DNA from 4 places in the Rhizobium sp. UGM030330-04 genome. Region 2 is predicted to be linked to each of the others. Evidence: riboswitches for the same ligand, from Rfam matches in the RefSeq annotation. Region 2 holds a riboswitch; each other region holds the start of a gene.
What was found. A riboswitch is a leader RNA that binds a small molecule or an ion and turns the genes downstream of it on or off. The one in region 2 is predicted to bind cobalamin.
Positions count from the first base shown of each region.

Region 1: linked by a shared signal. The riboswitch ahead of metE (5-methyltetrahydropteroyltriglutamate--homocysteine S-methyltransferase) and the one ahead of N434_RS09785 (CbtB domain-containing protein) in region 2 are both predicted to bind cobalamin.
Region 3: linked by a shared signal. The riboswitch ahead of N434_RS18100 ((2Fe-2S) ferredoxin domain-containing protein) and the one ahead of N434_RS09785 (CbtB domain-containing protein) in region 2 are both predicted to bind cobalamin.
Region 4: linked by a shared signal. The riboswitch ahead of bluB (5,6-dimethylbenzimidazole synthase) and the one ahead of N434_RS09785 (CbtB domain-containing protein) in region 2 are both predicted to bind cobalamin.

Region 1 is NZ_QKML01000006.1:58,823-66,245, forward strand. Features, by position in the region: gene N434_RS10865 (glycerol-3-phosphate dehydrogenase) at 1-519, shown strand, start outside; gene N434_RS10870 (ROK family transcriptional regulator) at 539-1,771, opposite strand; gene xylF (D-xylose ABC transporter substrate-binding protein) at 2,016-3,056, shown strand; gene N434_RS10880 (sugar ABC transporter permease) at 3,247-4,551, shown strand; gene N434_RS10885 (ATP-binding cassette domain-containing protein) at 4,570-5,352, shown strand; cobalamin riboswitch at 5,414-5,625, shown strand; gene metE (5-methyltetrahydropteroyltriglutamate--homocysteine S-methyltransferase) at 5,726-7,423, shown strand, end outside.
Region 2 is NZ_QKML01000005.1:198,496-205,918, forward strand. Features, by position in the region: gene N434_RS09760 (metallophosphoesterase) at 1-221, shown strand, start outside; gene N434_RS09765 (helix-turn-helix transcriptional regulator) at 210-920, opposite strand; gene N434_RS09770 (LysE family translocator) at 1,053-1,682, shown strand; gene N434_RS09775 (c-type cytochrome) at 1,801-2,235, shown strand; gene N434_RS09780 (cytochrome c) at 2,324-3,244, shown strand; cobalamin riboswitch at 3,515-3,742, shown strand; gene N434_RS09785 (CbtB domain-containing protein) at 3,904-4,086, shown strand; gene N434_RS09790 (CbtA family protein) at 4,098-4,811, shown strand; gene N434_RS09795 (hypothetical protein) at 4,816-5,130, shown strand; gene N434_RS09800 (type 1 glutamine amidotransferase family protein) at 5,308-5,874, opposite strand; gene N434_RS09805 (GNAT family N-acetyltransferase) at 5,896-6,384, opposite strand; gene pip (prolyl aminopeptidase) at 6,580-7,423, opposite strand, start outside.
Region 3 is NZ_QKML01000012.1:15,417-22,839, forward strand. Features, by position in the region: gene N434_RS18085 (chloride channel protein) at 1-1,131, shown strand, start outside; gene N434_RS18090 (hypothetical protein) at 1,295-1,489, opposite strand; gene N434_RS18095 (LysR family transcriptional regulator) at 1,612-2,505, shown strand; cobalamin riboswitch at 2,678-2,871, shown strand; gene N434_RS18100 ((2Fe-2S) ferredoxin domain-containing protein) at 2,963-3,754, shown strand; gene N434_RS18105 (ABC transporter substrate-binding protein) at 3,771-5,267, shown strand; gene N434_RS18110 (ABC transporter permease) at 5,274-6,188, shown strand; gene N434_RS18115 (ABC transporter permease) at 6,188-6,949, shown strand; gene N434_RS18120 (class I SAM-dependent methyltransferase) at 6,994-7,423, shown strand, end outside.
Region 4 is NZ_QKML01000004.1:281,009-288,431, reverse strand. Features, by position in the region: gene N434_RS08455 (NADP-dependent malic enzyme) at 1-1,237, shown strand, start outside; gene N434_RS08450 (DUF2865 domain-containing protein) at 1,374-2,474, shown strand; gene bluB (5,6-dimethylbenzimidazole synthase) at 2,745-3,461, opposite strand; cobalamin riboswitch at 3,559-3,740, opposite strand; gene N434_RS08440 (TolB family protein) at 3,813-4,643, opposite strand; gene N434_RS08435 (glyoxalase superfamily protein) at 4,835-5,212, shown strand; gene N434_RS08430 (NAD+ synthase) at 5,493-7,172, opposite strand; gene N434_RS08425 (LTA synthase family protein) at 7,396-7,423, shown strand, end outside.

The DNA.
Region 1 (7,423 bases), on a different contig from region 2:
TATGTGCTGAAGGTTGAAGAGGGAGAGGCTCCACTCCTCAATGTTTTCGGCGGCAAGCTCACCACCTATCGGCGGCTCGCCGAACATGCGCTGGAAAAGATCGGTGCGGCGATCGGCGAAAAGGGCAAGCCGTGGACGGCGGGTTCCCACCTGCCGGGCGGCGATTTCGGCGCGGAGAGATATGAGACGCAGGTGCGGGGACTTGTTTCCCGTTATCCCTTCCTTGATGGACGCCATGCCGAGCGACTTGTCAGAAACTACGGCACCAAGGCGGCGGAACTGTTGGGCAGCGCCGCCGATATCTCCGGCCTCGGCCGGCATTTCGGCGGCACGCTTTATGAATGCGAGGTGCGCTGGCTGGTTGAGCACGAATGGGCCTGCGCGGCCGAGGATATTCTCTGGCGGCGCACGAAACAGGGCCTGCGCCTGAACAAGGACGAGGCCGCTGATCTCGATGCCTTCGTGGCGGTGCTGATGGGTGGCGGGCAAAAGGCCGAAGCCGTGGCGGAGCGGGCCTGAAAATCCGCTGGTTGCCCCGTCAGCTCCCGGAACTCTTTGTCGGCTTCTCCGGGCCGTCGGCGCTCAGGATATAGTCGTCTGCGGCTGAAAGCGCGTGTTCCATGTGCCCTTCGAACACCAGTTCCGGCTCGTTGGGCGCTATGGCGATTTTCGGCATGCCGCCGAAACGCACCGCCTGCGATTGCGCAAGGCCGTCGCGCAGGCCGCTTTCCAGAAGATCGAAATAACGTGTGCCGGGGCCGGTGATGAAGACCGGCATATGGCCATGCAGGCTGAAGAGGCGTGAAAGGCCGTTGCCAAGCGCAAGGCCGGCGGTGCGGAAGGCGAACCTCGCCATGCGGGCGCCGGTGCGGGCCGAGGCGGCGATCTTGTCCACCTCGGCGATCGGCACGAATTTCGCCGGCTCCGCCTGTGGCGGGGCTTCGAAAGCAGAACGCAGGATCGCGTAAAACCCGGAATAGGCCTCGATGCAGCCTTTAGTGCCGCAACGGCACAGCGCGCCGTCTGCCAGATGCAGCATATGGCCGAAATTGGGGGCGCTGACCTCGATTGCGCCGCCCGTGGCGCGGGCGATGCCAAGGCCGATACTGTGGCCGAGCGACAGGGTGACGAGGGCCTCCGGCGCCGGGTTTTCCCGTGCCTGCTCCCGCATCCAGATGGCTTTTGCGGCTAGCAGCGTCTCGTTGTTCAGCGTCACGCGAATGCGGCCGTCCCCGGAAACCAGCCGCTGGAAATCGATCCTCTCGTCACCGAGAACCGGCGACCAGACAAGCGTTGCAGCTGCCGCATCCACTAGCCCCTTGCTGCTGATCGAAACCTGGAGAATATCGTGCCGGTCGATGCGCGAGCGATCGGCAAGCCTTGCGAGACCGGCGAGGATCGCGCCGCCGAATGTGCCTTTTTCAGCCGTGATCCTCTGTTCGGTGAAGCGGTCCACCAGCTTGCCGGCATAATCGACCAGCGAATATTGCACGCTGTCGGAAGAGATGATGACTATGGCGACATGGCAGAAAGCGCCGCGCGGGCCGAAGAGAATGCGTGGCCGGCCACGGCCGGCGGTGGCGAGCTGCTCTTTCCGCAGAATGAGCCCGGCCCGCTCAAGCTCGGTGGTGATGGCGGAGACGGTTGCGGAGGCAAGCCCGGTGAAAGACGACATGTCGGTATGGGAAAGGCTGCCGTGCAGGCGCAGGGCCGCCATCACCGACAGGCTGTTTTTCTGGCGCACCAGTTCCGTACTTGCAATGGCGGACATGGGCTGGGGCATGCTCCCTGAACGGCCTTTTTCCTGTCGTGCTGATCCACTCTGATGGCGCATGCCAGAGCGAAGATCAAGGCACCCGGATGCTGCCCGCAGCCGTTGTTGACAGCATGGGGAATCTCTGACATTAATTTTCTCGACTGTCGAGAAAATTGTGAAACCACAGAGACCGTCAGCTTTTTTCCGGGCGTTTTCCCTGCATGGAGGTGTGGGGCTTCGCCCTTACCGGGAGGACATCATGAATTCTTTTGCCAAGCTTTTGGCGGGTACAGCCGTACTCGTTTCCCTGCATACCGCGGCTATCGCGGCCGATCTCGTCGTCGGCGTTTCCTGGTCGAACTTCCAGGAAGAGCGCTGGAAAACGGATGAGGCAGCCATCAAGGCAGCGCTCGACAAGGCTGGTGCGAAATACATCTCCGCCGATGCGCAATCATCCGCCGCAAAGCAGCTGACCGACGTGGAATCGCTGATCTCGCAGGGCGCCAACGCGCTGATCATTCTGGCGCAGGATAGCGACGCGATCGGTCCGGCTGTTGAAAAGGCCGTTGCCGAGGGCATTCCGGTCGTTGGTTACGACCGTCTGATCGAAAACCAGAACGCCTTCTACATCACCTTCGACAACAAGGAAGTCGGACGTCTGCAGGCTGCCGAAGTCTTCAAGGTGAAGCCCGAAGGCAATTACGTCTTCATCAAGGGCTCTTCTTCCGATCCGAATGCGGACTTCCTGTTCGCCGGTCAGCAGGAAGTGCTGAAGGCGGCCATTGACGGCGGCAAGATCAAAAATGTCGGCGAAGCCTATACCGATGGCTGGAAGCCGGAAAATGCCCAGAAGAACATGGAACAGTTCCTGACCAAGAATAATAACAAGGTCGATGCGGTCGTCGCCTCGAATGACGGCACGGCCGGCGGTGCAATCGCCGCTCTTGCCGCGCAGGGCATGGCCGGTTCGGTTCCCGTTTCCGGTCAGGATGCCGACTTCGCCGCGCTCAACCGCGTAGCACTCGGCACACAGACGGTGTCTGTCTGGAAGGACAGCCGCGAACTCGGCAAGGAAGCAGCCGGCATCGCGCTGGAACTGGCCGGCGGCAAGAAGATGACGGAAATCAAGGGCGTGACTACCTTTGATGGCGGTCCGAAGAAAGTGGCGATGCAATCGGTCTTCCTCAAGCCGATCGCCATCACCAGGGACAATCTGAACGTCGTCATCGACGCCGGCTGGATCAAGAAGGAAACGGCCTGCCAGGGTGTGAAGGCCGGAACCGTCAAAGCCTGCGATTGATCGAATAGGCCGCGGTTCGGGCGCTGCGCCATGGTTCATGGCGCGGCGCCTTTTAGAGCATTTCCAGGAAAAGTAGGCCCCGGTTTTCCGTCCGGAAATGTGCCAGAACAAAGCGTTGGAGCGTTTTCGCGATTCAGGGAAAAGCGAAAGCGCTCCAAGATGTGAGGAGCACCGGCAGTACATGGCCGATATGACCCAATCCAATTCCACAGCGTCGCAAAAGACGGAAAAGACAGGCTCGATAACGCGCTTCATCAGCGCAACCGAGCTGGATACCAGACTGCTCGGCATGGTCGGCGCGCTTCTTCTGATCTGGATCGGATTTCATATCCTGTCCGGCGGCCTGTTCCTGACGCCGCGAAACCTCTGGAACCTCTCGGTGCAGACCGCCTCCGTCGCTGTCATGGCAACCGGCATGGTGCTTGTTATCGTTACCCGCAATATCGATCTGTCGGTTGGGTCGATCCTCGGTTTTTCCGGCATGATCATGGGTGTCATGCAGGCGGAAATCCTGCCGCAGATACTCGGTTTCGAACATTGGGCCACATGGATCGTCACGCTTCTCACCGGCATTCTCGTTGGCGGCGCGATCGGCATGTTGCAGGGCTCCATCGTCGCCTTCCTCAACGTGCCGTCCTTCATCGTCACGCTTGGTGGCCTGCTGGTCTGGCGCGGCGGCACGTGGTTCATCACCAGCGGCCGCACCGTGGCGCCGATGGATTCCACCTTCCGCCTGATGGGCGGCGGCACCAGCGGTTCGATCGGTGCGACATGGAGCTGGATCGCGGCCGTCGTCGCCTGCATCGCCATTGTGGCGGCCATCCTCAATTCCCGCCACCAGCGCCGCCGCTTCGGCTTTCCATTGCGGCCCGTCTGGGCGGAATATTTTCTGGTGGCGCTCGGCTGCCTCGTCGTCATCGGCTTCGTAACCGTGGTCAACAGCTACCCATGGCCGGTCAACATCGCCCGCAACTATGCCGATGCCAATGGTATCGCCTGGCCTGAAGGCGGTCTGTTCATTTCGCACGGCATCGCCATTCCGGTGCTGATGGCGCTTGCCGTCGGTGCGGTCATGACCTTTATCGCCACACGGCTGCGTTTCGGGCGTTATGTCTTCGCCATCGGCGGCAATCCGGAAGCAGCCGAACTCGCCGGCATCAAGACCCGCTGGGTGACGGTAAAGATCTTCACGCTGATGGGCGTTCTGTGCGCCATCGCCGCAGCCATCTCCACCGCCCGCCTCAACGCGGCCACCAATGCCCAGGGCGAACTGGACGAGCTTTATACCATCGCGGCGGCCGTCATCGGCGGCACCTCGCTTGCCGGCGGTGTCGGCACCATAGCGGGCGCGATGCTCGGCGCGCTCGTCATGCAATCGCTGCAATCCGGCATGGTGCTGGTGGGCATCGATACGCCCTTCCAGCGCATCGTCGTCGGTGTGGTCCTGGTCGTCGCCGTCTGGCTCGACACCATCTACCGCGCCCGCGCCAAGTAAGAACCGAGGAGAACTCCTATGACCGACCAAGTCACGCCCCTCGTGGAAATGCGCAATATTTCCATTTCCTTCGGCGGCATCCATGCGGTGGAAAACGCCTCTGTCGATCTTTTCCCCGGTGAGGTGGTCGCCCTTCTCGGCCACAACGGCGCGGGTAAATCGACCCTTATCAAGATTCTTTCCGGCGCTTACCGGCGCGATGGCGGCGATATCCTCATCAATGGCGAGGATGCCGATATCCGCAATCCCCGCGACGCCAAGAAATACGGTATCGAGACCATCTACCAGACGCTTGCCGTGGCCGATAATGTCGATGCGGCCGCCAATCTTTATCTCGGCCGCGAGCTGAAGACGAAATGGGGCACGCTTGACGATGTCGCCATGGAGGCTTCCGCCCGCGAGGTGATGGGGCGTCTCAACCCGAATTTCCGGCGGTTCAAGGAACCGGTGAAGGCACTGTCCGGCGGCCAGCGGCAATCCGTCGCCATTGCCCGCGCCATTCTGTTCGATGCCCGCATCCTCATCATGGACGAGCCGACCGCCGCACTCGGGCCGCAGGAAACGGCGCAGGTGGGCGATCTGGTCAAGGAGCTGAAGCGGCAGGGCATCGGCATCTTCCTCATCAGCCACGATATTCACGACGTTTTCGATCTGGCCGACAGGGTCTTCGTGATGAAGAACGGCAAGGTGGTGGGCCATGCCCGCACGCAGGATGTCACCAAGGACGAGGTGCTTGGCATGATCATTCTGGGCAAGGTGCCGGCGGGTGCTGTGCCAGGCCCCGGTGCGGTCGTATCCTGAATTCAGAGAAATAAAGATATAAAGATTTCTTTATGTCTATTGACATTGTGGCGCCCGTGGTGAGAAATGCGGGTGTCATGGTTCTCCGGGCTTGTTTGTTCGATCCCGGAGCTAAGAGGGAATACGGTGCGCCGACGATCGGCAAGACCGGAGCTGCCCCCGCAACTGTAAGCGGCGAGCCTTTGTCCAACATGTCACTGGGATAAACCCCGGGAAGACGGGCAAAGGCGACGACCCGTAAGCCAGGAGACCTGCCAGGACAAAATAACGTCCACGGGCGGGGTGTCCCGGTGGTTGCTGCAATGGTCCGGCACAGGCCGGGCCTGCACGCGTCCGCTTTACCCATGCCCCCACAACCAAATGGGGTATGACAATGCCAGACAAGACCATTCCAGTCGCATCGCTCGGTTTTCCGAGGATCGGACGCCATCGCGAACTGAAGTTCGCGCTTGAAGGCTTCTGGTCCGGCAAGATTTCCGAGACGGAACTGCTCGAAACCGCTGCCCGGCTGCGCGCCGAAAACTGGGCGCTTCAGCAGCAAAAGGGGATTACCCATATCCCCTCCAATGATTTCTCCCTCTACGACCATGTTCTTGATACGGCCGTGATGGTGGGTGCCATTCCCTCGGTTTACGAATGGACGGGTGGAGATGTCTCCCTGTCGACCTATTTCGCCATGGCGCGCGGCAGCCAGAGCGAGGCCCATGCGGATTGCGGCCATGCTCACGGGCAAAATACCCGTCACGGTCGGGGCGTTCCGGCGCTGGAAATGACCAAGTGGTTCGATACGAATTATCATTACATGGTGCCGGAGGTTTCCGGGGATCAGCATTTCGTGCTCACCTCGCAAAAGCCCGTCGAGCATTTCCTTGAGGCGAAGGCGCTTGGTATTCACACTCGTCCCGTTATCCTCGGACCGGTCACCTTCCTGAAGCTCGCCAAGGCGCGGGAGGCCGCGTTCAAGCCGCTCGATCTGCTGGCGAAGCTGCTGCCGGTTTATGCAGAATTGCTGCGCCGCCTGCAGGCCGCCGGTGCCGACTGGGTGCAGATTGACGAACCGGTTGCGGTGCTGGATCTTTCCGAAGGTGAGCGCCATGCGCTTGCCGTCGCCTATCAGGCCCTGTCGAAAGCCGCGCCGGACCTGAAAATCCTGCTCGCCACCTATTTCGGTGGGCTCGAGGACAATCTCGAAGCTGTCACGGTGCTGCCGGTTGCGGGCCTTCATGTGGATCTGGTGCGAGCACCCGGCGCATTCGAGGCGGTGTTGAAGGCGTTGCCCGCCGGCCGGGTCCTCTCCCTCGGCGTTATTGATGGTCGCAACATCTGGCGTGCCGATCTTGCCGCAATCGTCACGCGGCTGGAGGTGGCCATTGCCGCGCGGGGTCTGGAAGCGTTTCAAATCGCGCCTTCCTGCTCGCTGCTGCATGTTCCGGTCGATCTCGAACTGGAAACCGGCCTCGACGCCGATCTGAAAAGCTGGCTTTCCTTCGCCACCCAGAAGCTCGATGAGCTTGCCACACTTGGCAAGGCTCTAGGTGAGGGCAAGGCCACTGTTGCGGCGGAACTGGAGGCTGCCTCGAAAGCGGTTGCCGCACGCGCATCCTCACCAAAGGTGACGGATGCCACCGTGCAAAAGCGTATCGCAACGATTGGCGAGGCCGACAGGAAACGGGTGAGCCCATTTGCCGAGCGCCAGAAGGTGCAGTCACAGGCCATTGCGCTGCCGCTTTTCCCGACGACGACCATCGGTTCCTTCCCGCAGACGCCAGAGGTGCGCAAGGCCCGCTCCGCACATTCGAAGGGGGCGCTGACCGATGCGCAATACGAAGGTTTCCTGCAGAAGGAAACCGAAGCGACCATTCGCTGGCAGGAGGAAATCGGCCTTGATGTTCTCGTCCACGGTGAGTTTGAACGCAACGACATGGTGCAATATTTCGGTGAACAGCTTTCCGGCTTCGCCTTCACCCGGCATGCATGGGTGCAGAGTTACGGCTCGCGTTACGTCCGCCCGCCGATCATCTTTGGTGATGTGGCGCGGCCGAAACCCATGACGGTTCGCTGGTGGGAATAT
Region 2 (7,423 bases):
GCATTCTCGACCTTCTCGGCGCCCATGCGTCGGCCGTCGCATGGTTCAATGGCCATAATCACGAAGGCAATTACGGTGTGCTGGGCAACACCCACTTCGTCAATTTCAAGGGCATGGTGGACACGCCCGACCAGAACACTTTCGCCATCGCCGATGTTTTCGAAGACCGGATCGTCATTCGCGGTTTCGGCCGCGAGGAAGATCGCCTCTTACGGCTGTGAGGATGGACTGCCCGGCTGGTTGTTCTGCCAGCCGCTCATCCACAATTGCCGCAGCTTTTCCCCTTCCAGCTTGAAAAAGCTGCCGGTGTTTTCGCAGCTCAGCACCCGGTCCGAGCGGAAGTTACGGATCGCCTGCCGTAATTCGCACCAGCCGACGATGTTCACCGTTTCCGAATAATAGATCACGGCAATCGGCCGAATCCGCCGTTCCGTCTGCGCGCCGCTTTCATCCCGATAGCGGATTTCCAGTCTTTCCTCGTCGCGCACCGCGCGCCTGACTGTGGCAAGGTCGATGCCGACAGGTGCTGGCGCGATGCTGCCCCAGGCATGCAGGGCATTGGCCGACAGGGTTTTGGACAGGGGTTCGGGCAGGGAAGCGGCGATCTTGTCGCTGGCCTTTTTCGCTGCCTGCCGCAATTCGGTATCACTGGAGCGGCCGACCATGGCGAGTGCGAGCACGATCGCCTCGGTCTCTTCGATGGAAAACATCAGCGGCGGCAGGCTGAAGCCGGGGCGCAGAATATAACCGACGCCGCGCTCGCCTTCGATGGGCACGCGCATGGTCTGGAGGGCGGCTATGTCGCGATAGACCGAACGGGCCGTCACCTCCAGCTTTTCGGCAATCGTCTGGGCGGTAACGGGCCGACGCGCCAGTCGCAGGATCTGGATGATCTCGAACAGTCTCGAAGCCTTGCGCATTGCCGCTTTTCCCTGTGGCTCCCCACGCAACTGACATAACGTTGTCAGTTGGCTTTTCCTATAAAGGACAAAACACATTGAGAAACATGCACTTTCCCGAATGTGCCATGAACCGTCCTGGGAGATACTGACATGAGTTACGCCGAAAATCTCTGGCTTTTCTTTCTCGTCCTGTTCGGCATCATCATCCTGCCGGGCATGGACATGCTGTTTGTGCTGGCAAGCGCGCTGACGGGCGGCAAGAGAACCGGCCTTTCCGCCGCAAGCGGCATGAGCGCCGGCGGCATCGTGCATTCGCTTTATGGCGCGGCCGGCGTTGGTCTGCTCGCCGCCTGGATGCCGTCGCTGTTCCTGCCGCTTCTCATTGCCGGCGCTGCCTATATGGTCTGGATCGGCATCGGCCTGATGCGCAGCGCCATCGTGGTGAATGGCGAGGAGGCGCAGGCGAGTGCCTCTGTGAGAAAGGCGTTCTGGCGGGCGGTGCTGACCTGCCTTTCCAACCCGAAGGCCTATCTGTTCATGATGGCCATCTATCCGCAATTCTTAAAACCGGCCTATGGCCCGATCTGGATGCAGGGGATGGTCATGGGCGCGATGGTGGCGGTGACGCAGTTTACCGTCTATGGCGCGCTGGCGCTGACGGCGGATAAAAGCCGGCAATGGCTGGTGTCCTCGCCCGGCGCCACGATCTTCATCGGCCGCGCCGCCGGTTTCATGCTGATTGCCGCGGCCCTGCTGACACTTTGGGAAGCCCTGTCCTAGACTTCTGTTTTCACGATAAAATTCACCGCAATGTGACTTCTTTTCGCCATCCGGAAAGGGCATCCTCCCGCCGTTCCATCAAGCGTCCGGCACCCGGCCGGAATCAAGGAGAGAGTGTATGAAACTGAAAACCATCGCGGCGGCCATGCTTTTCGGCTGTCTTTGCGCCGGAGCGGTCTATGCTGCCGGCGAAGTCGAAAAACGTGAAGGCATGATGAAGCAGATAGGTGGTTCCATGGGGGCGCTTGCCGCTATCTCCAAGGGTCAGAAGCCGTTCGATGCCGAAGCCGTCAAGGCTGCCGTGACGACCATCAGCACCAATGCCAAGGCTTTCCCCGAACAGTTCCCCGCCGGCACCGAGACCGGCAGCGCGGCTGCTCCCGCCATCTGGGAAAACTTCGAAGACTTCAAGGCCAAGGCGGCCAAGCTCGGTGCTGATGCCGATACGGTTCTTGCCAATCTCCCCACCGATCAGGCGGGCGTCACCACCGCCATGCAGACGCTCGGCGCCGATTGCGGCACCTGCCACCAGACCTATCGTCTGAAGAAGTAAGTCTCGAATTTCAAAACGCCGCTTCCCGGCGGCGTTTTTTCACTTTGAAAGACACCTGACCAGCTCGGGTGAGAATGGGGAGAGGGGTATGTCTTCCATCTGGACGAAGCTTGTGGGCGGGGCCGTGATCGCAGCCATTGCCGGCTATGGCATTTTCGCCTGGGTCACCGCGCCGGAACGTCAGGCGCCCAGCCATTGGGTCAGCCTCGGCGAACCGGATCTGGCCAATGGCGAAACGCTGTTCTGGGCGGGTGGTTGCGCAAGCTGTCACGCCGCACCGGATGCCACCGGCGATGCGCTGTTGACGCTCGCCGGTGGACAGGCGTTGAAAAGTCCCTTCGGCACCTTCCACGTTCCCAATATTTCCTCTGATCCGCAGCATGGTATCGGCGGCTGGACGCTGGCGGAATTCGGCGATGCCATGACGCGCGGGGTGGGAAAGAACGGCGAACATCTGTACCCGTCCTTCCCTTACGCCTCCTATGCGCGCATGACGCAGAAGGATGTCAACGACCTCTTCGGTTATCTGAAAACCCTGCCGGCCAGCCAGAATGATGCGCCGGATCACGACCTGCCGTTTCCCTTCAACCTGCGCATGGCGCTCGGCGGCTGGAAGTTCCTGTATTTCGACACCTCCGCCCCGCCGCGCGTCGAGCTTGCCAATGCCAATGCCGAATTGCTGCGCGGCCAATATCTGGTCGAAGGGCCGGGCCATTGCGGCGAATGCCACACCCCGCGCGATGCTCTCGGCGGTTTCCTGAAAGACAAATGGCTGGCCGGCGGTCCCAATCCCGAAGGTGAGGGCCGTATCCCCGATATCACGCCCGGTTCTGCGAGCATCGGCGCCTGGACGACGGCCGATATTGCCGGCTATCTGGAAACCGGCTTCACCCCGGAATTCGACAGCGTCGGCGGCTCCATGGTCAAGGTGCAGCAGAACATGGCGCATCTGACCGCCGAAGACCGCAATGCGATTGCCGCCTATCTGAAGGCGATCCCGTCTCGGTAGGGAGTTTGAAGCTCCCCTCCGTCATGCCGGCCTTGAGCCGGTATGCAGCCAGACCAAGTTCTTGGGATAAAAGAGCTTTTTCGCCGTGCGGACGCACGTCGGCTGGATTCCGGCTCAGGGCCGGAATGACGGGAGAGTGTTTTTTCGTTCCGGTTTCTCTTTCCAATCTAAAGCGCACAGCAACGGGCTAAACTCCAGGATGACGTTGACTGAGGTGCGTTGCCGGCAGTGCCAAAATCTCGCCGCCATTGACTCCCGCACCCACCCGGCAGATAACATCTGCGTGATGGTTCCTTCCGGGCGTTCCGGAAGGTGAAAAGGGAACACGATAGGGAGCAATCCTCATTCGTGGCTGCCCCCGCAACTGTGAGCGGAGAGCCTGAAACGAAATGCCACTGGCAAGCCATCTCGCCCCCATTCAAGGCGAGGGCGATGCCGGGAAGGTGTTTCAGGTTTTGACCCGCAAGCCAGGAGACCTGCCATCACGGAAATGTCCATGCCGGCGGGGTGTCCGGAAGAGCGGAATGTCAGGGTCGTCGGTTCGATACCCCTGTTTCAGTCTCGTATCCCCGTGGTGAAGTGTATCGTATGCGGCTGCGCGGTTTTTTGCCGTTCGGCCGCGTCTTATGGCGCGGGGTCGCGCCGGGAGAGGGGTCACCATGTCCATCCAGCAGAATACGGCCAATGCTGCCGTTTCAGCAAAAACGGGCAGCTTCGCGCAATCGCTGACGGCGATCGTGCTGGGCCTGTTCGTAGTCGGTTTTGTCGGCTTTTCGCATGTGGAAGCCGTTCACAATGCTGCGCATGACACGCGTCATGCCAATGCCTTCCCCTGCCATTGAGGGGAAACGGCATGTCATTTTTTCGCAATATCGTCTTTACCGCCGTTCTGGTCGGCATCGTCGGCGGTTTGGCCGTCTCGGCCATGCAGGCTTTCGGCACCACGCCGCTCATCCTTCAGGCGGAAACCTTTGAAAGCGCCGGCGGCGAAGCGGCCCACAGCCATGATGCGGTAGCACCCGGCGCTGCGGTTCCCGCCCATGAGTATAATGACGAGGCCTGGGCTCCGGCCGATGGCTTCGAGCGCACGGCCTATACCGTTGCCGCCAATGTGCTGACGGCCATCGGTTACGCGCTTGTTCTGACCGGTCTTATCTCGCTGCGCGGCACCGATGCCGGCTGGCGCGAAGGTCTTCTGTGGGGCGTTGCCGGTTTTGCCGCCGTCATGCTCGCACCGATGATCGGCCTGCCGCCGGAATTGCCGGGAAGCCCGGCCGCAGCACTTGAGGTACGGCAGATCTGGTGGCTCTCGACGGTTGCCGCAACCGCGGGCGGCATTGCGCTGATCGCGTTTCGCCGCGAACCCTGGGCCATCGTTCTGGCTCTCGTGCTGATCGTCGCACCGCATGTGGTGGGCGCACCGCTGCCGCCGGAAGGCGAACATGCGCTGGCGCCGCTGCCGCTTGAACGGCAGTTCATCGTTGCCGCCACCATCACCAGCTTCGTTTTCTGGGCGCTGCTTGGTACATTGAGCGCGTTTTTCCTGAAACGCTTCCAGTCGGCGTAAATGCATGCAGGACGCAGCGGAGTGGAGTGACGAACTCGATGCGCTGCGTTTTGCCGTTCCAGGTCACGGCGCTTTCTGCGCCGTGCACCGCCTTGCCTTCAAGGCCGCTCTGGGCCCAAGCCCTGATCGTGATGCGGCGCTTGCCTATTTTTACGACCACGAGGCTGCCTTTGCCGCTGCGGCACTCGCCAAGATAAGACGCTCAAACTTGCCCGCCGGCCGCAGCCTGCATTTGAACAGCCGCGATATCCGCCGCGCGATTGCCGGCGAGGGACCGGAGTTTGCGGCGCGTGTGTGCCGGGTGCTTGATCGAGAATAGCGCAGGATGATTTGCGAGAGGCGTCTTCTCCTTGACCGTCATGCCGGACTTGATCCGGCATCCAGCCGACGCGCGTCTGCGCGGCGGGAGAAGTCTTTTCAGCCCAAGGACTTGGGCTGGCTGGATACCGGCTCAGGGCCGGTATGACGGAGAGAGGGCGGAATAAGGCTCTGCGCCTTACCGATGCTCCGCCGCGAAAATTCCAAGTTCCGCCTCGGCTTCCGGACCAAAGAGGCCGAGGGTTTTCAGAATTTCCACCGCGAAGCTCACCGGTGCGCTGCCGGCGGCCGTGATGACGCCGCCATCGCTGACCGCCTTCGGCTGGTCGCGATAAAGACCGTCGCCACGATAGGTCGGATAGGCCTTGTGCGAGGCGAGCGAATTGCCGGTATGGGCGACATGGTTCAGGATACCCGTGCCGGCCAGCGCGCTTGCCGCCGCACAGATACCGGCAACCAGCCGGTCCTTTTCGCGAAAGCGCTGCACCAGCCCGCCAAGATCGGCCGCCGTGCCCTTTTCCCAGCTGAGGCCGCCGGGAATGACGAGCGCATCGATGTTATCAGGATCAAGCGCGTCATAGGAGGTTTCGGGCGTTACATTCAGCCCGCCCATCGACGTTACCGGCCGCCCGTCCGGGGTGGCATGAACGATCTCGACGCCGAGATAGCTGCGTGCCGCCGCCGCAAGCAGCGCCGGTTCCCAGTCCGCAAAATCCTGCGCCAGCGCAATGGCGATCCGTGTCATGGCCGTCTCCGTCGGTTTTGATCAGGCGATGGACTGCATGTAGCGCATGCCGGTAACCGGACGCGGCGCGAAATCCATGTTTTCGTAGAAACGATGTGCCGCCACATTGCCGGTCGTGGCGCTGACGGAAAGATAGTCGCAACCCAGCCGCTTGGCGATATCGCGGGCGCGGGAAACCAGATGCTGGCCCGTGCCGTGGCCGCGATGGCCGTCACGCACGAAGAGATGGTGCAGCTCAAGCCCGCGCCGGCCTTCCTGCGCCCTGTAGAGCGGCAGAAGCAGCGCGTAGCCGATCAGCGCGCCATCGGCTTCGGCAACAAGACCATGCACCCAGGGCAGGGGGCCGAACAGGTCGCGCTCAAGCTTGGCCGGCGTGATCGCCGCCGCATCGCCATGGTAGGAGGCAAGCAGCGTGATCATCTCGTTAAGCTCGGGCAAATCCGTCTTGCGGGCGCCGCGAATGATGACGACGGGCGGTCTTTCCAGTGTAAGGGAGCTATCTTCGGTCATTTTTTCGGTCCTTTGGTCTTATCTGTGCCGTCAGGACGTTTGAAAACAACAAAGCCGCCTGACGGCGGCTTGTTGACAATATGATCTGTCGAGCCGCCCTTAAAGGTAGGCCCAAAAGTACGAGCAGGAGATGGGTGCGCGTTCGTTGATCATGGCGAATGCAATGCGCCCGAATCCTTAATCTGTCAAGCGGCTTCAATTTGCAAATCGTGCGATTGCTGAAACAATCGCATCTTCCATCCCGGTATCACCGGTGGAATGCCCGGCTCCACCTATGGCAATCAACTCGCTTCCCGGCCATGCGGCGGCAAGGTCGTAAGCGGTGACGGGCGGTCCCTGCAGGTCGCGCATGCCCTGGATGAGCACGCCGGGAATGCCGGCAAGCAGGCCGGCATTGCGCAAAAGCACGCCGTCTTCCAGCCAGGCCGCATGGTGGAAATAATGGGCGCAGAGACGGGCACGGGTCAGGATATAATCGCCGTCGCGCCATTTTTCCGGAAAGGCCGAGCTGGCCTCCGCACTGATCGAGCCCGCCTCCCACAAATGCCACTCAAGCGCCGCCATCTGGCGGATGGCCGGGTCAGGATCGTTTAAAAGCTGCAGATACGCGCCGACGGGATCTTCCTTCGGCAGATGATCCGGGATAGCCGCGATGAAACGCTGCCATTGTTGCGGCAGAAACATCGCCAGCCCCTTGTAAAGCCAGTCGATCTCCTTTTGCCGCGTGGTGGTGACGCCGGCCAGCACCATCGCGCGCACCCGCTCCGGGTGGCGCTGGGCATAGGCCAGTGCGAGCGTGGCGCCCCAGGAGCTGCCGTAAACCAGCCAGTCATCCACCGAAAGCGCGCAGCGGATAGCCTCCATGTCGTCGATCAGGTGGTGTGTGGTGTTGTGCGCAAGGCTCTCGCTAGCATTCGGCGTGCTTTTGCCACAGCCGCGCTGGTCGAACTGGATGATGCGGTAATGGGCGGGATCGAAATAGCGTCTGGCCGTCGCCGAAAGCCCCGAACCGGGGCCGCCATGCAGCAGGATCGCCGGC
Region 3 (7,423 bases), on a different contig from region 2:
GCCACCACTGTCATCGGTGTTATTGGCGGTCACGGCATATCGATCGATATTATCGATGCCAGCCGCGTGACACCGGCGGATTATGTGCCGGCGATCTTTCTTGGCATCGTGTGCGCGGCGATCGGTATCGTGCTCATGCAGACGGTGTCCTTCATCGAGGAGACGGCGCGCAAGAGCGCCATTCCCGGCTGGCTGCGCCCTGCCATTGGCGGCGTGGCGGTGGGCGGTCTCGCGCTGATTTCGCCGCAGGTGCTGTCAAGCGGCCATGGGGCGCTGCATCTCAATATCGATGCGGAGCTGACGATATACGGGCTGGCCGGACTGTTTCTGCTGAAGGCGGCGGCCAGCGCCATCTCCATCGGTTCGAATTTCCGTGGTGGCCTGTTTTTCGCCTCGCTGTTCATGGGCTCGCTGCTTGGCAAGATTTTCGCGCTCTGCGCACCCTATATCGGCTATGGGTCGACATCGCCGATCGTTTATGCCGTGATCGGCATGAGCGCCTTTGCCGCTGCCATTATCGGCGGTCCACTGACGATGACATTTCTGGCGCTGGAGCTGACCGGCGACTTCCAGATCACCGCGCTGGTACTGGCAGCCGTCATCACCACCTCGCTCGTGGTGCGCACCACCTTCGGTTATTCTTTCGCGACCTGGCGTTTTCATCTCCGGGGCGAGAGCATTCGCAGCGCCCATGATATTGGCTGGATCCGCGATCTCACCGTCGGCAGGATGATGCGCGCCGATATCCGCAAGGCCAATGTCAGCATGGGGCTTGCGGCCTTCAAGGAGAAATTCCCGCTCGGTTCGACGCAACGGGTGATCATGACCCATGATGACGGACGTTATGCCGGCATCGTCCTCGTGCCGGAAATCTACGCCGATCCGATGGATCGCGACCCGAGCAAGATCAGCCTCGAAACCTACCTGCAATACAAGAACGACGTGCTGCTGCCGACCATGAATGCCCGTCAGGCGGCCGCCGCCTTCGACGCCACGGAAAGCGAAGCGCTGGTCGTCGTCAATGACAAGATCGAGAACCGCCCGGTCGGCCTGCTCACCGAAAGCCATACGCTCAGGCGCTACAGCGAAGAGCTCGAATTGAGGCGCCGGGAGGCTTCCGGTGAGTTATAAACAAGATTAGAAAAGCACCTTTATTAATTGATATTTATATGAAATTACAAGTCATCAATACGTTCTCCGGATCGAAGAGGCTGACATGGTGCAATCGATAGTCGGTCGCTTTCTGTCGGCAACGGCCGAAACATAAGTTTACGCGCAGCCCGGCGCCGCTTGTCTAATCGTACAAAACCATGTCGCCCAAGGCCGTGCTGTCCTCGTCTGGAAGCGGCGATCCGTAAGTGGCCGCAGCGGTCACCGTTGCATCGATTGCCGGTCTGTTATCGGGGAGCGTCCTTGCGGCAAAAACAGCAAGGACAAGCAGCGCCAGTCTGAAGGCGATGGCGCGGAGAAGGGCTTCGGAGGCGTCCATGGATCGTCGTTCCGGGTCAATAAAACTATGGCGACAATGATCGCCATCCGTGACTCCGCACAATGCGGAAGATACAAGGGAGCCCTTAGGATAATCCGAAGGGTCCCGACTGGAGGGGGCGAATGCGCTTCGACTTGACCGATCTCCGTCTGTTCCTTCACGTGGTCGAGGCGGAAAGTATTACGCAGGGAGCAGACCGCACGGGGATGGCCTTGCCCTCCGCCAGCGCGCGTATCCGCGGCATGGAGGAGATGAGCGGCGTATCGCTTCTCGACCGGGGTGCCCGTGGCGTCAGGGTGACGCCGGCGGGGGAGGCTCTGGCCCACCATGCCCGTATCGTTCTCGGGCAGATGGAACAGATGAGGGGCGATCTCCAGCTTTATGCGCGGGGCCTGCGGGGGCAGGTCCGGATATTCTCGGGGCGGGCGGCAATGGCGCATCTTCCCGGCGCTCTCCGGCAATATCTCGTGGATCACCCGACAATCGACATAGACCTCGAGGAACGCCAGAGCCCCGATGTGGTTGCGGCCGTCGCCGCCGGGCAAGCGGATATCGGCATTGCGGCGGACACGACCGACACGGGAACGCTGGAAACACGGCCTTTCGAGATCGACAGGCTGGTTGTGATCACACCTGCCAGCCATGCACTCGCGGCCCGGAATATGGTGACTTTCGCGGAGCTTCTCGACGAACCTTTTGTCGGTCTGCCTGCGGAAAGCGCGCTTCAGGGGCATCTGGCAATCCATGCGGCGCGTGAAGGCCGGCCGTTCAAACTGCGTATCCGTCTGGATAGTTTCGAGGATATCTGCGCCATGGTCAGCAGCGGCGTCGGGCTCGCCATCGTGCCGGAGGTTTATGCCCGTCGATATCAGGCCGATTTGTCCTTCAAGACCGTCGCGATCTCCGACGTCTGGGCACGCCGTCATCTTCTTATCTGCGCGCGAAGTTTCGCCGGGCTTCCCGTGCATGCCCGAGCCGTGGTCGATTATCTGACGATGGCGAAAGGTCGGGGCTGAGGCCATCCGACATCCGGTCACATCAGTCTCAACAGCCTGTTTCACAAGAGAGAGCCTTGACGACGTCACGTGCCACGTGTTTAACGTTATTTTATAACGTAACATTACCGCAAAGCTTTGTTGCGCAGAAATCAGACTACCCGTGCAGGCGGTTGACAGTGACCGGCGGCAGTGTAGGGTCGCTCCGTCATGGTTCTTCCGCCGCCCGGCGGAAGCTAAGAGGGAATCCGGTTAAATTCCGGAGCTGTCCCGCAACTGTAAGCGGTGAGCCTATCGCCCACGATGTCACTGGCAGCGATGCCGGGAAGACAGGTGAGACGGCCTCGACCCGCAAGCCAGGAGACCTGCCTGACATCATGTAATTCCGTGGTCGGGGGGTGCCATGGGAATGATGGCTGTTTCCGGTCTTTAGCCGGAGACCCTGTCATTTTCGACGCCGCCTCGTGAATGAGGCAATGTGACAGACAGTATCCAACCAACCCAATACGAGCCGTCCGCGCCCGACGCCGTGCTGCTGGTCGCGAAGTCCGCCTTTGCCGCCGCGCCTCATCAGGACATGCAGCGTCTGGCAATGCAGGCTGAAGGGCTTTGCGGCGCAAGGACCGTTCGCATCGCCTTCACGGAACAGGGAACACCGTCACTCCGCGAAGCGCTGCTTAATCTGATCGATGAGGATGTCGGCCATATCCTGATCATTCCACTGATTCTGCCGCTGGAGCCCAGTTTTCACAACTGGATGACGAAGACACTGAAACGATGGCGGGCAGGCGACGTCAGGCCGTGGCCGTCCCTTTCCATAACAGCAAGCCCCACAGCGAGCGGCCTGATGGCGCGTCTGCTTGAAGATCTTGCCGAAACGGCGCAGGCGCTTGACCTCTCTGGGCCTGTTCGCCCGGCTGGCGAGGGATCGCTGGTCCCGGCACAGAAGCGCCGCGTGCTCGTCTGCCAGGGTGGTCCGTGCAATTCGGCGGGTGCGGATGCGATCTGGGGCCATCTGCGCAACCAGCAGGAGCGACAGAAGCTTCGGATTACGGGTGAGGGCACCATGACCGCCAAGTCCACCTGTCTTGGCCCCTGCAACCTTGCGCCCGTCCTGCAGGTCTTTCCCGAGGGCACCTATTATGGCGGCGTCACGGAAGAGGCAGTCGACCGTATCGTTGCCGAACACCTGCTGGGTGGCCGCGTCGTTGACGATTTCGCCTACCACCCGACCGGCCGCAAACAGCGGCTTCGTAATCTGTCCGAATAGCATGAGAGGAAATAGAATGTCGGCAAAGAGCTTTTCACGTCTGGCCGCGGCCGGGCTTGCGGCCCTGATCACGGGTGTGGGCGCCAGCGCTCTCGCCACCGAGCCATTGCGCGTTGGCGCCACCTACATCACGAGCGGCCTCGACCCGGCAAAGGGATCGAACGGCTGGGCGCTCGTCAGCCACGGCGTGGGTGAAAACCTCTTCACCGTCGACCGGGAAGGGCGGCTTGTGCCCGGTCTTGCCGAAAAAGTGGAACGCACCGGCGATCTCAGCTGGACAGTGACGCTGAAACCGGGCCACGCCTTTTCCGATGGTTCGCCTGTAACGGCGGCTGCACTTGCCGCCGGTTTCGACCACACATTTGCGACCAACAAGGCGGCGCTGGCAACGGGTGGAAAGCTGGATTTCAAGGCGGCCGATGACCTGACGCTGATGATTACCACGGAAAAGCCGGTGGCTTTTCTTCAGGCGCTTTTCGCGGAATGGCCGCTGATCGCCTACAAGCCTGCAACCGACGGGAAGGCGCTGTTCACCGGGCCGTATCAGATTGCGGATTTCAAGGCGGATACATCACTGACGCTCACGCCGAACATCCATTTTGCCGATGCGGATGCCCGTTCTCCGGTTGACTTTCGCAGGTTCGGCGATGCGCAAAGCATGACGCTGGCGCTGGAAGCGGGTGAACTGGACCTTGCTTTCGGTCTGCCGTCAGAAGTCGTAAGCCGTCTGAAAACCAATCCGGATCTGACGATCAAGTCTTTCCCTGTCGGTTATCAATATCTCGCTTTCCTGAACACAACGAGGCCGGTTACCGCCGATATCAAGGTACGCCAGGCGCTCGATCTCGGCTTCGATCGCAGGGAACTCGCCGCTGCGATCAATGGCGGTGAACCCGCGACCGGCGCTTATGCCGCCTATTTCCCCTTTGCCGGGAAGGAGCAGCGACAGACTGATCTTGCGAAGGCCGAAGCGCTTCTCGACGAAGCCGGCTGGACGAAAAACGGGGCAGGGAAGCGTGAGAAGGACGGCACGCCGCTTCGCCTTCTCGCCATTACCTATCCGCAGCGCCGGGACCTCGTCACCATGCTGCCGGTGGTCAAGGCGCAGCTTGCCAGAATAGGCATCGAACTCGACACGAAGGTCGTTGAAAATATCCAGGACGTGGCTGCCGCCGGTGAATTCGACATCGCGCTCTGGGCGCAGCATACCGCACCGAACGGAGACCCGGCGTTCTTCCTCAATTCGATGCTGCGCAGCGGCGCCTCGCTCAATTATGCGAAATACGCCTCGCCCGAATTCGATGCCATTCTCGATCGTTTCGCGACGGCTGGCGAGGCCGGCGAACGCGCCACGATCGCGCTTGATGCGCAGGCAAAGCTGTTTACCGACGTTCCCGCATCCTTCCTGGTTTCACCGGTCTGGTATGTCGGCCTTTCGAAGCGGCTGCAGAACTACGAGCCGTGGGGTTCCGACTATTATGTCCTGCGCGGCGATATAGGCGAAGCGCGGTAAGGTCAGATGCAATTGCTCCGGTTCGGCATATATTCCGTGTTGGGAATGGTTGCGCTTTCATTCGCATCCTTCACGCTCATCGCATGGATGCCCGCCGATCCGGTGCAGATTGCCATTCGGGTGTGGAACCTGACGGCCACGAGTGAAACCGTTGCGGCGCTGCGGGAAGGGTGGGGCCTCGATCGCCCGCTCATCCTGCGCTATCTGCACTGGCTTTCGGATTTCGTCGCCGGTGACTGGGGCCGATCCTTCCGAACCGGCGAATCCGTCTTTGCGGAGTTTATCGAGCGTCTGCCTCTCTCGCTCATGCTCGGTATTTCCGGTCTTCTCCTCGCCATTGCCGTCGCCGTACCGCTCGGTTTCAGCGCTGCGGCGCGGCCGGGCGGTATTGCCGATCGTGCCAGCCGCGCATTTTCGGTCTTCGTGCAGGCTGTTCCCGGTTTCTGGCTGGGGCTTGTCCTGCTCTGGGTTCTCGGCGTCCAGCTGCGCTGGATTCGACCCTTCGGAACCGACATCACAGCAATCATATTGCCCGTCCTTCTCATCGCCTCCCATTCGGCTGCCGTCTTTGCACGTATCTACCGCCGTGACATGATCGAAACCACGCGACAGCCGTATTTTCGCACCGCTCTCGCCAAGGGACTTTCGCACCGGCAGGCGCTCTGGCGCCACGCGCATCGCGGTGCGTTTTATGCCCTGCTTTCGGCGGTGCGCTCGGAGGCGGGGTGGGTTATCGGCTCAACGGCCACCATGGAAATCCTCTTCAATCTTCCCGGCATCAGCCAGTTCCTTGTGCAAAGCATCGCGGTACGAGACCAGATGGTGCTGCAGGCCTATGTGATGGTCATCGCGCTGTGGCTGCTCTTCATGAACCTGGTCGTGCAGCTGTTTCAGCGCCTTCTGGATCCACGGCTCGTCTGATGCTCCGGTATTTCGCGCTCGCCATCCTGGCCCTTTTCCTGCTCCTCAGCGCCCTTTGGCAGCCCTATGATCCTGACGCCGTGGATATCCTGGCCCGCCATTCCGGTATGACGGCGCAGCACCTGCTGGGTACCGATCATCTCGGCCGCGATCTTCTTTCGCGCCTCATGGCGGGCGGATGGCGCACCGCGCTTGTGGTTCTGTCGGTCGGCACCATCGCCTTTACCGGTGGCACCTTGCTCGGCGCCGGCGCCGCGGTGCTGGGCGGCTGGCAGGAGAGGGTGGTGTTGCGCTGTTGCGAATTCTTCATCACCGTTCCGACGCTCATCATCGCCCTGACGGCGGCGGCTATTTTTGGCCTGACGCCGATAACGGCCGGACTGGCGCTTGGTCTTGCCGGCATCGGCCCGACGGCTCTGCTTGCCCATTCCCTCAGCCGGCGCGTGCTTGGGCAACCCTTTGTCCATGCCGCACAGGCGCTGGGCGTTCCGCCCTTGCGGATGGTCCTGCGCCATCTTCTGCCGAATATCCTGCCGCTGATGGTGGCTCATACCGGAAATCAGGCGGGTTTTGCCGTCACCGCCTATGCCTCGCTGGCCTTTATCGGACTTGGCGCGGACCCTTCCAAACCGGACTGGGGCTCGATGTTGTTTGAATATCGCGTTCTCATCTTCGATCATCCAAGCCTGATGATCTGGCCCGGCATCGCAATCGCCATCACGGTTGCGACGCTCAATACCGTATTCGACGCTTCCGACTGATCATTTCGCTAAGCTTGAACATGGAACACACAAGGAACGACACGATGGATGGCGGTAATTTCGATCTCAAGGAAGAAATCCGCGACTACTGGTCGAAAAGATCGGAGACCTTCGATCTCGCCTTCGGACACAGGATCGCCGCCGGTCCGGAGGCTGATGCGTGGCAGAAACCGATCCGGCAGCTGATCGGCCCGGAACCGAAACGTGTTCTCGAACTGGCCTGTGGCACCGGCGAGGTGACGCGCCTGATCCACGATCTCGGCCACGATGTTACGGCACTCGACTTTTCAGAGGCGATGCTGGCTGTGGCGCGCGCCAAACACGCCGGCAAACCGCGGCTGCGCTTCATCATGGCGGATGCCGAAAACACCATGGAACCCGATGCATCCTATGACGCGATCATCTGCCGGCATCTGGTCTGGACTTTGACGCAGCCCGAACAGACGTTCCGCGAATGGTTCAAGCTTCTCCGTC
Region 4 (7,423 bases), on a different contig from region 2:
GCAGGCCATCGCCGAGTTGGCGCGCGAGGAAGTCTCCGAAGTCGCGGCAAAAGCCTATAGCGGCGAAACCCCGGTCTTCGGCCCGAACTACCTCATCCCCTCGCCCTTCGATCCGCGCCTTATCCTGCGTATCGCGCCCGCCGTTGCCCGCGCTGCCGCCGCAAGCGGCGTCGCCGCCCGGCCGATCACCGATTTCGAAGCCTATCTCGACCAGCTGAACCGTTTCGTCTGGCGCTCCGGCTTCATCATGAAGCCGGTCTTCAATGCCGCAAAAGCCGCCGAAAAGAAGCGCATCATCTTTGCCGAAGGCGAAGACGAACGCGTGCTGCGCGCCGCCCAGGTGCTCCTGGAAGAAGGCACCGGCATCCCGATCCTCATCGGCCGCCCGCAGATCATCGAAACGCGCCTGAAGCGCTTCGGCCTGCGCATCCGTCCGCATACGGATTTCGCCGTGGTCAACCCGGAAGACGATCCGCGCTACCGTGATTACGTTGATGACTATTTCGCCCTTGTCGGCCGCGTCGGCATCAACCCGGAAGCAGCACGCACCATCGTGCGCACCAACACGACCGTCATCGGCGCGCTGTCGGTGAAGCGCGGCGAAGCGGATGCGCTGATCTGCGGTCTCGAAGGCCGTTACGACCGCCACCTGCGCGACGTGAACCAGATCATCGGCAAGCAGGCAGGCGTGCGCTCCTTCGCCGGCCTCAGCCTGCTCATCACCCAGCAGGGTGCGCTGTTCCTCACCGATACTTTCGTGAACTATGACCCGACCTCCGAGGAAGTGGCGGAAATGGCCATTCTCGCGGCCAAGGAAATCCGCCGCTTCGGCATCACGCCGAAGATCGCGCTCGCCAGCCACTCCAATTTCGGCTCGCGCGATTCCGAAAGCGCCCGCAAGATGCGCCGCGCCCTGAAGATCGTGCAGGAAGCCGCACCGGAACTGGAAGTGGACGGCGAAATGCAGGGCGGCTCCGCACTGTCCGAAGCGCTGCGCAAGCGCGCCATGCCCAACAGCGTGCTGACCGGCGAGGCGAACCTGCTGGTCTTCCCGAACCTCGATGCCGCCAACATCACGCTCGGCGTCACCCGCACGCTGACGGAGGGCCTGCATGTCGGCCCAATCCTGCTCGGCACGGCCCTGCCCGCCCACATCCTGTCGCCCAGCGTCACCTCGCGCGGCGTCGTCAACATGGCAGCGTTTGCCGTAGTGCAGGCCTCGCATCCTTCGGTGTGATAGAGGCCGCATTAACGCAATTTTGAACAGGCTGTTGCCGCCTTGCGGCAACAGCTTATGTTATCTTCCTGAAATACGGATTTCGTGAAGTATAACACCCCTGCCACCGGCCGGGGACATCGAACGGATCGCACAATTGACCCGGCGCAGCCGCATCATCGGCCTCCTGCTTCCCCTTGTTTTCCTCGCCCCGGCCGCCGCTTTCGCGGATCAGGTCTGCGATACGCTTTATGCGCAATTGCGCGAACCGCCACGTGTCATCGGCAATACGGCCGAGGTTCGGCGTTACGCCAATGCGCTCGCCCGCCAGAACATCGTCATCCGCAAGATCAGGAACGACCTGCGCGGCTATGGCTGCTCATCCGGCAGCGTCGTTGTCTACGGCAACCCCAATGCCGGCCTCTGCACCGAGATCGGCGATGCGCTGGCGGATGCCGAAGCCGAACGCGACGCCATCATCCGCGACCGCGACGATGCCATGGCGGCCGCGCGCAGTGACGACGGCGACATCAGGCGCCAGCGCATTCTCGCGGCCCTCGATGCCAATGGCTGCAGCCCCGCAGAGGATATCAACCCGCAAGTGTCGCCTGCGCCCGATGTGACGCGTTATCCCGATGCCTTCCGGCAGAACGGTGGTGAGCCGGGACAGGCGGGGCTATCGCCCTACCCCAACGCCGCCGCCGAGGGCGGGCTTCGCACACTCTGCGTGCGCACCTGCGACGGCTCGTTTTTCCCGATCGCCTCCAACGCTTCGCCGCTCGATTTCCGCGCCCAGGCGGAGCAGTGCCAGAAAATGTGCCCGGGCACACAGACCGAGCTTTATTTTCACTCCATGACGGATCAGGAAACCGCCGACATGGTCTCCGCCGAAACCGGCAAACCCTACAAGGACCTGCCAACCGCCTTTGCCTACAGGAACGCCTCGGCAAAGGCGCCGGGCTGCGCCTGCAATATGGCCGCCTATCACGAGGACATGCAGAAGCAGGAAGAGGCCGCCCGGCCGGAATCCGAAAAGCCCTATTCCGGCATCACCAGAATTCCATCACCGCAAGGTGACAAGCCCCGGAAACCCGCTGAACAGCAGGCCGCAAAGCCGCCGGAGCAACCCGTTCCTGAACGCGACTATGATCCGAACGACACCAGGGTGCGCGTCATCGGCCCGAAATTCCTGCCTGACCAGACGGGCCGGATCGACCTGAAGAACCCGGCTCTGAAAGGCATTCAGCCACAGCAGTGAAATCTCTTCCGCCCGCGCAACGGGGCGAGCGCCCACCCCTTGTTTCTTCTCCCCGAGGGGGAGAAGTCCGCTGCAGCGGAATGAGGGAGCGAGGGTAGAGATATACCGAGAGCTAGCCCCCTCATCCGACCCTTCGGGCCACCTTCTCCCCGGCCGGGGAGAAGAAACGCGCGGCCGCTGCTGCGTCAAAAAGCAGCGTTTCCTCTCCTCCGCCATCATGCCCAAACGTGCGTTGTGAAACGAGAGGCGACGCTATGCGCATCACATTTCTTACCGCCCACCCCAGCGGTTGCGAAACACCAGTTCCTCCAGCGGCACACGCTGGCGCCAGCCCTTCACCGCCAGTTCCGGTTCGGTATAAAGTTCGTTGACCCGGCCAAGGCACAGCCAGGCGACAATTTCGATATGCTCGGGAATATCGAGAATGGCGCGAATATCGCTGTCGTGGAAAATACTGACCCAGCCGACGCCGACGCCTTCGGCGCGGGCGGCGAGCCAGAGGTTCTGGATGGCGCAGACGGTGGAATAGACATCCGTGCGCGGATTGTGGGTGCGCCCCAGCACCACTTTACCGCCGCGTGTGGGATCGCAGGTGACGCAGATGCTGAGCGGCGCCTTGCGGATGCCTTCGAGCTTGAGACTGCGATAAAGCGCCTGCCGCTCGCCCGCAAACATCGCCGCCGCCTCCTCATTGGCCCGGCTGAAGGCCACAAAGGCGGCCTGGCGCACGGCGCCATCGGTGACGAGCGTGAAATTCCACGGCTGCATGAAACCGACAGAGGGAGCCGAATGCGCCGCCTTCAGGAGACGCTCGACAAGCTCATCCGGCAGCGGATCAGGCAGGAACTGGTCGCGCACATCGCGGCGTGTCTCGATGGCGCGGTAGATCGCCTCCCGCTCCGCACCGGAGAACGGCTGGGCGGGCGAAAGCGCATGATCGAATGGGCTGGCTTGCAATGGATTACCAGCGGACGGGTCGGTCGGCATCGTTTAACCCCAACAATGCGGGCGCGCGGATGCCGAAACCATGCCGGTTTTCGCATGCACGACGCGCCTCTTCAGCAACCTGCCGCCGTCCGCGCGGTTCGGTCTATCCTGTCAGGCCGGTCTTCTGACTCGGCTTCATCCGCCCTCTTCGCCTTCCCGAATGACTTCAGTGGCTTGTGAAAAGAGCATCCGCCTCACAGCGCTGGGCACGTTCCGGTCTTTCACCGGATTCCCGATTCTCCCGCCACAAGGGCGGGCACCTGACGAGGAAACTTATGATCAAGAAGACTTGCGAATGCAAGTATCGCTAAGGCGGTGCGGCAATGTGACCTTGACGAAACCGCAATCACATTACCCCACTGGGAAATAACGCACATAAGCGAACTCATCACCGTCCGGCGACCAGTTGGGCGAGTTCATCGTGCCCTGGCCGCCGAAAAGCGCAAACAGCGTTTCGACATTACCGCCATCCATATCCATCAGCCGCACGCGCACATCGAGATCACGCGGATGGTCGAAAACGTCGCCGTCATAGGAGACGAACACCACCTTGTCACCTTTGGGAGACGGGTGCGGAAACCAGTCACCATAGGAACTGTCGGTAATGCGCTCCACAGCGGAGCCATCCACCCGCACCCGCCAGATCTGCATCAGTCCGGTGCGGCTGGAATTGAAATAGACCCACGCACCATCGGGCGAATAATCCGGCCCGTCGTTGCGGCCCTCGCCATGGGTCAGGCGCGTCTCGATACCGCTGTCGATATCCATGGAATAGATGTCGAAGACCTGATCGCGAATGCCGCAATAGGCGAAACTCTTGCCGTTCGGCGCCCAGCCATGCCAGTAGGAAGGAAGGTTTTTCGTCATCAGCCTTGGCGCACCGCCCGCCGATGGCAGAAGATAAATGGCGCTCTTGCCGAATTCCACCTTGTCGGAAATGGCATAAAGCGAACCATCAGGCGAAATGCCGTGGTCGTTGTTGCATTGCGTCGCAAAACCGGTATCGACCTTCTCCGGTGAAGCATCACCGGATGGAGACAGGCGATAGAGCAACCCCTCGCTGTTCAACAGCAGATATTTGCCATCCGGCGACCAGTTCGGCGCTTCGAACAGCTCCGGCGTCTGCCACACCACCCGCATCTGCCGGGTGCGGATGTTGAAGATTTCGATGGAACTGCGCATGCTGCCTCCCGGGGCTGTCGATAGTCTGGACGAACCCTTGGCAGACGCAGACATTCCGTTTGCTTTCGCCGCCATGGTGATTATGATCCTATGGCCGCAGGCACCGTCCTGCAAATTCAAATCGGAAAAAACGCCAGCGTTCCGGCACCGCCCGTAACCCTTCCCGTTTCTCCCAGATCCGAGGTTCCGCGATGAATACCATCGCCGATCACGGCATCCGCTTCGGGCGGATCGCCGCAATGCTTCCTGTCAAGAATATCGAAAAGGCCCATGACTTTTATGTCGGTGTGCTGGGCTTCACAAAAACCTTCGAAAACGGCAACCCCGTCGGCTTCATGATCCTCAAACAGGGCAATGCCGAATTGCACCTGACATTGCAGCCCACCCACAAGGCAGCGCCCTTCAACGTGGCGCATATGCTGGTCAGCGATGTCGATACGCTGCATGAGATTTGCAAAAGCCATGGGCTGCGCATCATCAAGGCCCTGCAGGACAAGGATTATGGCCTCAGGGCCTTCGTGTTTGAAGATCCTGACGGCAACCGCATCGATGTGGGGCAGGTTATTTGAGGTGAGTGAAGAGTGGCGCGGGGTTTTCTCTGCGCCATTCATGAACCCCCATCGTGGACCGAGCGCATGCCGCTTGTTTCTTCTCCCCGATGGGGAGAAGGTCGCGGCAGCGGGATGAGGGGGCAAGGATCGTGAGGTACGGCAACGTTGCCCCCTCATCCGACCCTTCGGGCCACCTTCTCCCCAGCGGGGAGAAGAAACTTGCCGCGCCGCCTTACAGACAATTACTCTGGATGACACAGGACCGGCGTTAAAGGCCCCCTTCCGGAAACCGCCTTAATCACCGATCCCGGAACCGGTTGGTGATCGGATAACGCCGGTCACGCCCAAAGTTCTTCTTGGTGATCTTCACACCCGGAGCCGATTGCCGGCGCTTGTATTCGGCGAGATAGAGCAGATGCTCCACCCGGTGCACGGTTGCCACATCATGGCCTCGCGCCAGAATTTCCTCGACCGACATTTCCTTCTCGACAAGGCATTCCAGAATATCGTCCAGCACCGGATAAGGCGGCAGCGAATCCTGGTCGGTCTGGTTGGGTCGCAATTCGGCCGATGGCGCCTTGGAAATGATATTGGCGGGGATGACCTCGCCGGAAGGGCCGAGCGCGCCCGGCGGCACATGGGCGTTGCGCCAGCTGGAAATGGCATAGACCTGCATCTTGTAGAGGTCCTTGATGGGGTTGAAACCACCATTCATGTCGCCATAAAGCGTGGCGTAACCCACCGACATTTCCGACTTGTTGCCCGTCGTCACCACCATCGAGCCGAACTTGTTCGAGACGGCCATCAAAATGGTGCCGCGCGTGCGGCTTTGCAGGTTTTCCTCGGTAATGCCCTCTTCCGTACCCTCGAAGAGATCGGAAAGCGCCGAAAGGAAACCCTCCACCGGCTCGACGATCGGCACGATATCGTACCGGCAGCCCAGCGCTTTCGCGCAATCGGCGGCGTCTTTCAGCGATTCTTCCGAGGTATAACGATAGGGCAGCATGATGCAGCGCACCCGCTCCTCGCCCAGCGCGTCAACGGCAAGTGCGGCGCAAATCGCCGAATCGATGCCGCCGGAAAGGCCGAGAACCACGCTCTTGAAGCCGTTCTTGTTGACGTAGTCGCGAAAGCCCAGCATGCAGGCACGGTAATCCGCCTCCTCGCCTTCGGGAATTTTCGAGAAAGGTCCGCTTTCGCAGCGCCAGCCTTCTTCCGTGCGCTTCCAGTCGGTAACGGCAAGCGTGGCCTCGAACTGGCTCATCTGGAAGGCAAGCGTCCTGTCGGCATTGAAGGCGAAGCTTGCGCCGTCAAACACCAACTCGTCCTGCCCGCCCAGCTGGTTGGCGAAAACCAGCGGCAGGCCGCTCTCGATCACCTGCCTGAGCGCCACCTGATGGCGCACATCCAGCTTGCCGCGATAATAGGGCGAACCGTTCGGCACCAGCAGGATTTCCGCTCCGCTTTCGGCCAGCGTCTCGCACACGCCCATGTCATTCCAGATTTCCTCGCAGATCGGAATGCCGATCCGCACACCGCGGAAATTATAGGGGCCGGAAATCGAACCTTCGGCGAAAACCCGCTTCTCGTCGAACTCGCCGTAATTGGGCAGGTCGATCTTGTCGCGCAGCGCAATGATCTTGCCGCCATCCAGAAGCGCCACCGAATTGTGCCGGCCCGTCTCGCCCTGGCGTGGAAAACCGATGACGACACCCGGCCCGCCATCGGCGGTGTCCGCTGCCAGTTCTTCCACAGCCTTAAGGCAGGCCTTCAGGAAAGCCGGCTTCAGCACCAGATCCTCAGGCGGATAGCCTGAAATGAACAGCTCGGTCAGAAGCAGAAGATCGGCACCCTGCGTTGCCGCATCGGCCCTTGCCTCACGCGCCCTGACGAGATTGCCCGCCACGTCGCCAACGGTGGGATTGAACTGCCCGACGGCAATCCGGAGATGGTTCTGGATATCGTGTCTGTCGCTCATGGTTTTTCAATACCGCGCCCGTGGCCGCTCCGCAACGCGACAATTGCATGGCGACGCCCGTTACGCATGGCCAGCGGGCGTTCACGCTAAGGTTATCGCCGCACCGGTCAGGTTGCGCAAAGTTCATGTCGCGTTCATCGCGCTTATGTGACAGTTACATGACACTTTTGCGACACCCCGATTCACCTCCCCGGATCGGTCGTGCCGCCTGCAATACCGGAGTATGGGTTTGAGACATTCGGCGCCAAAAA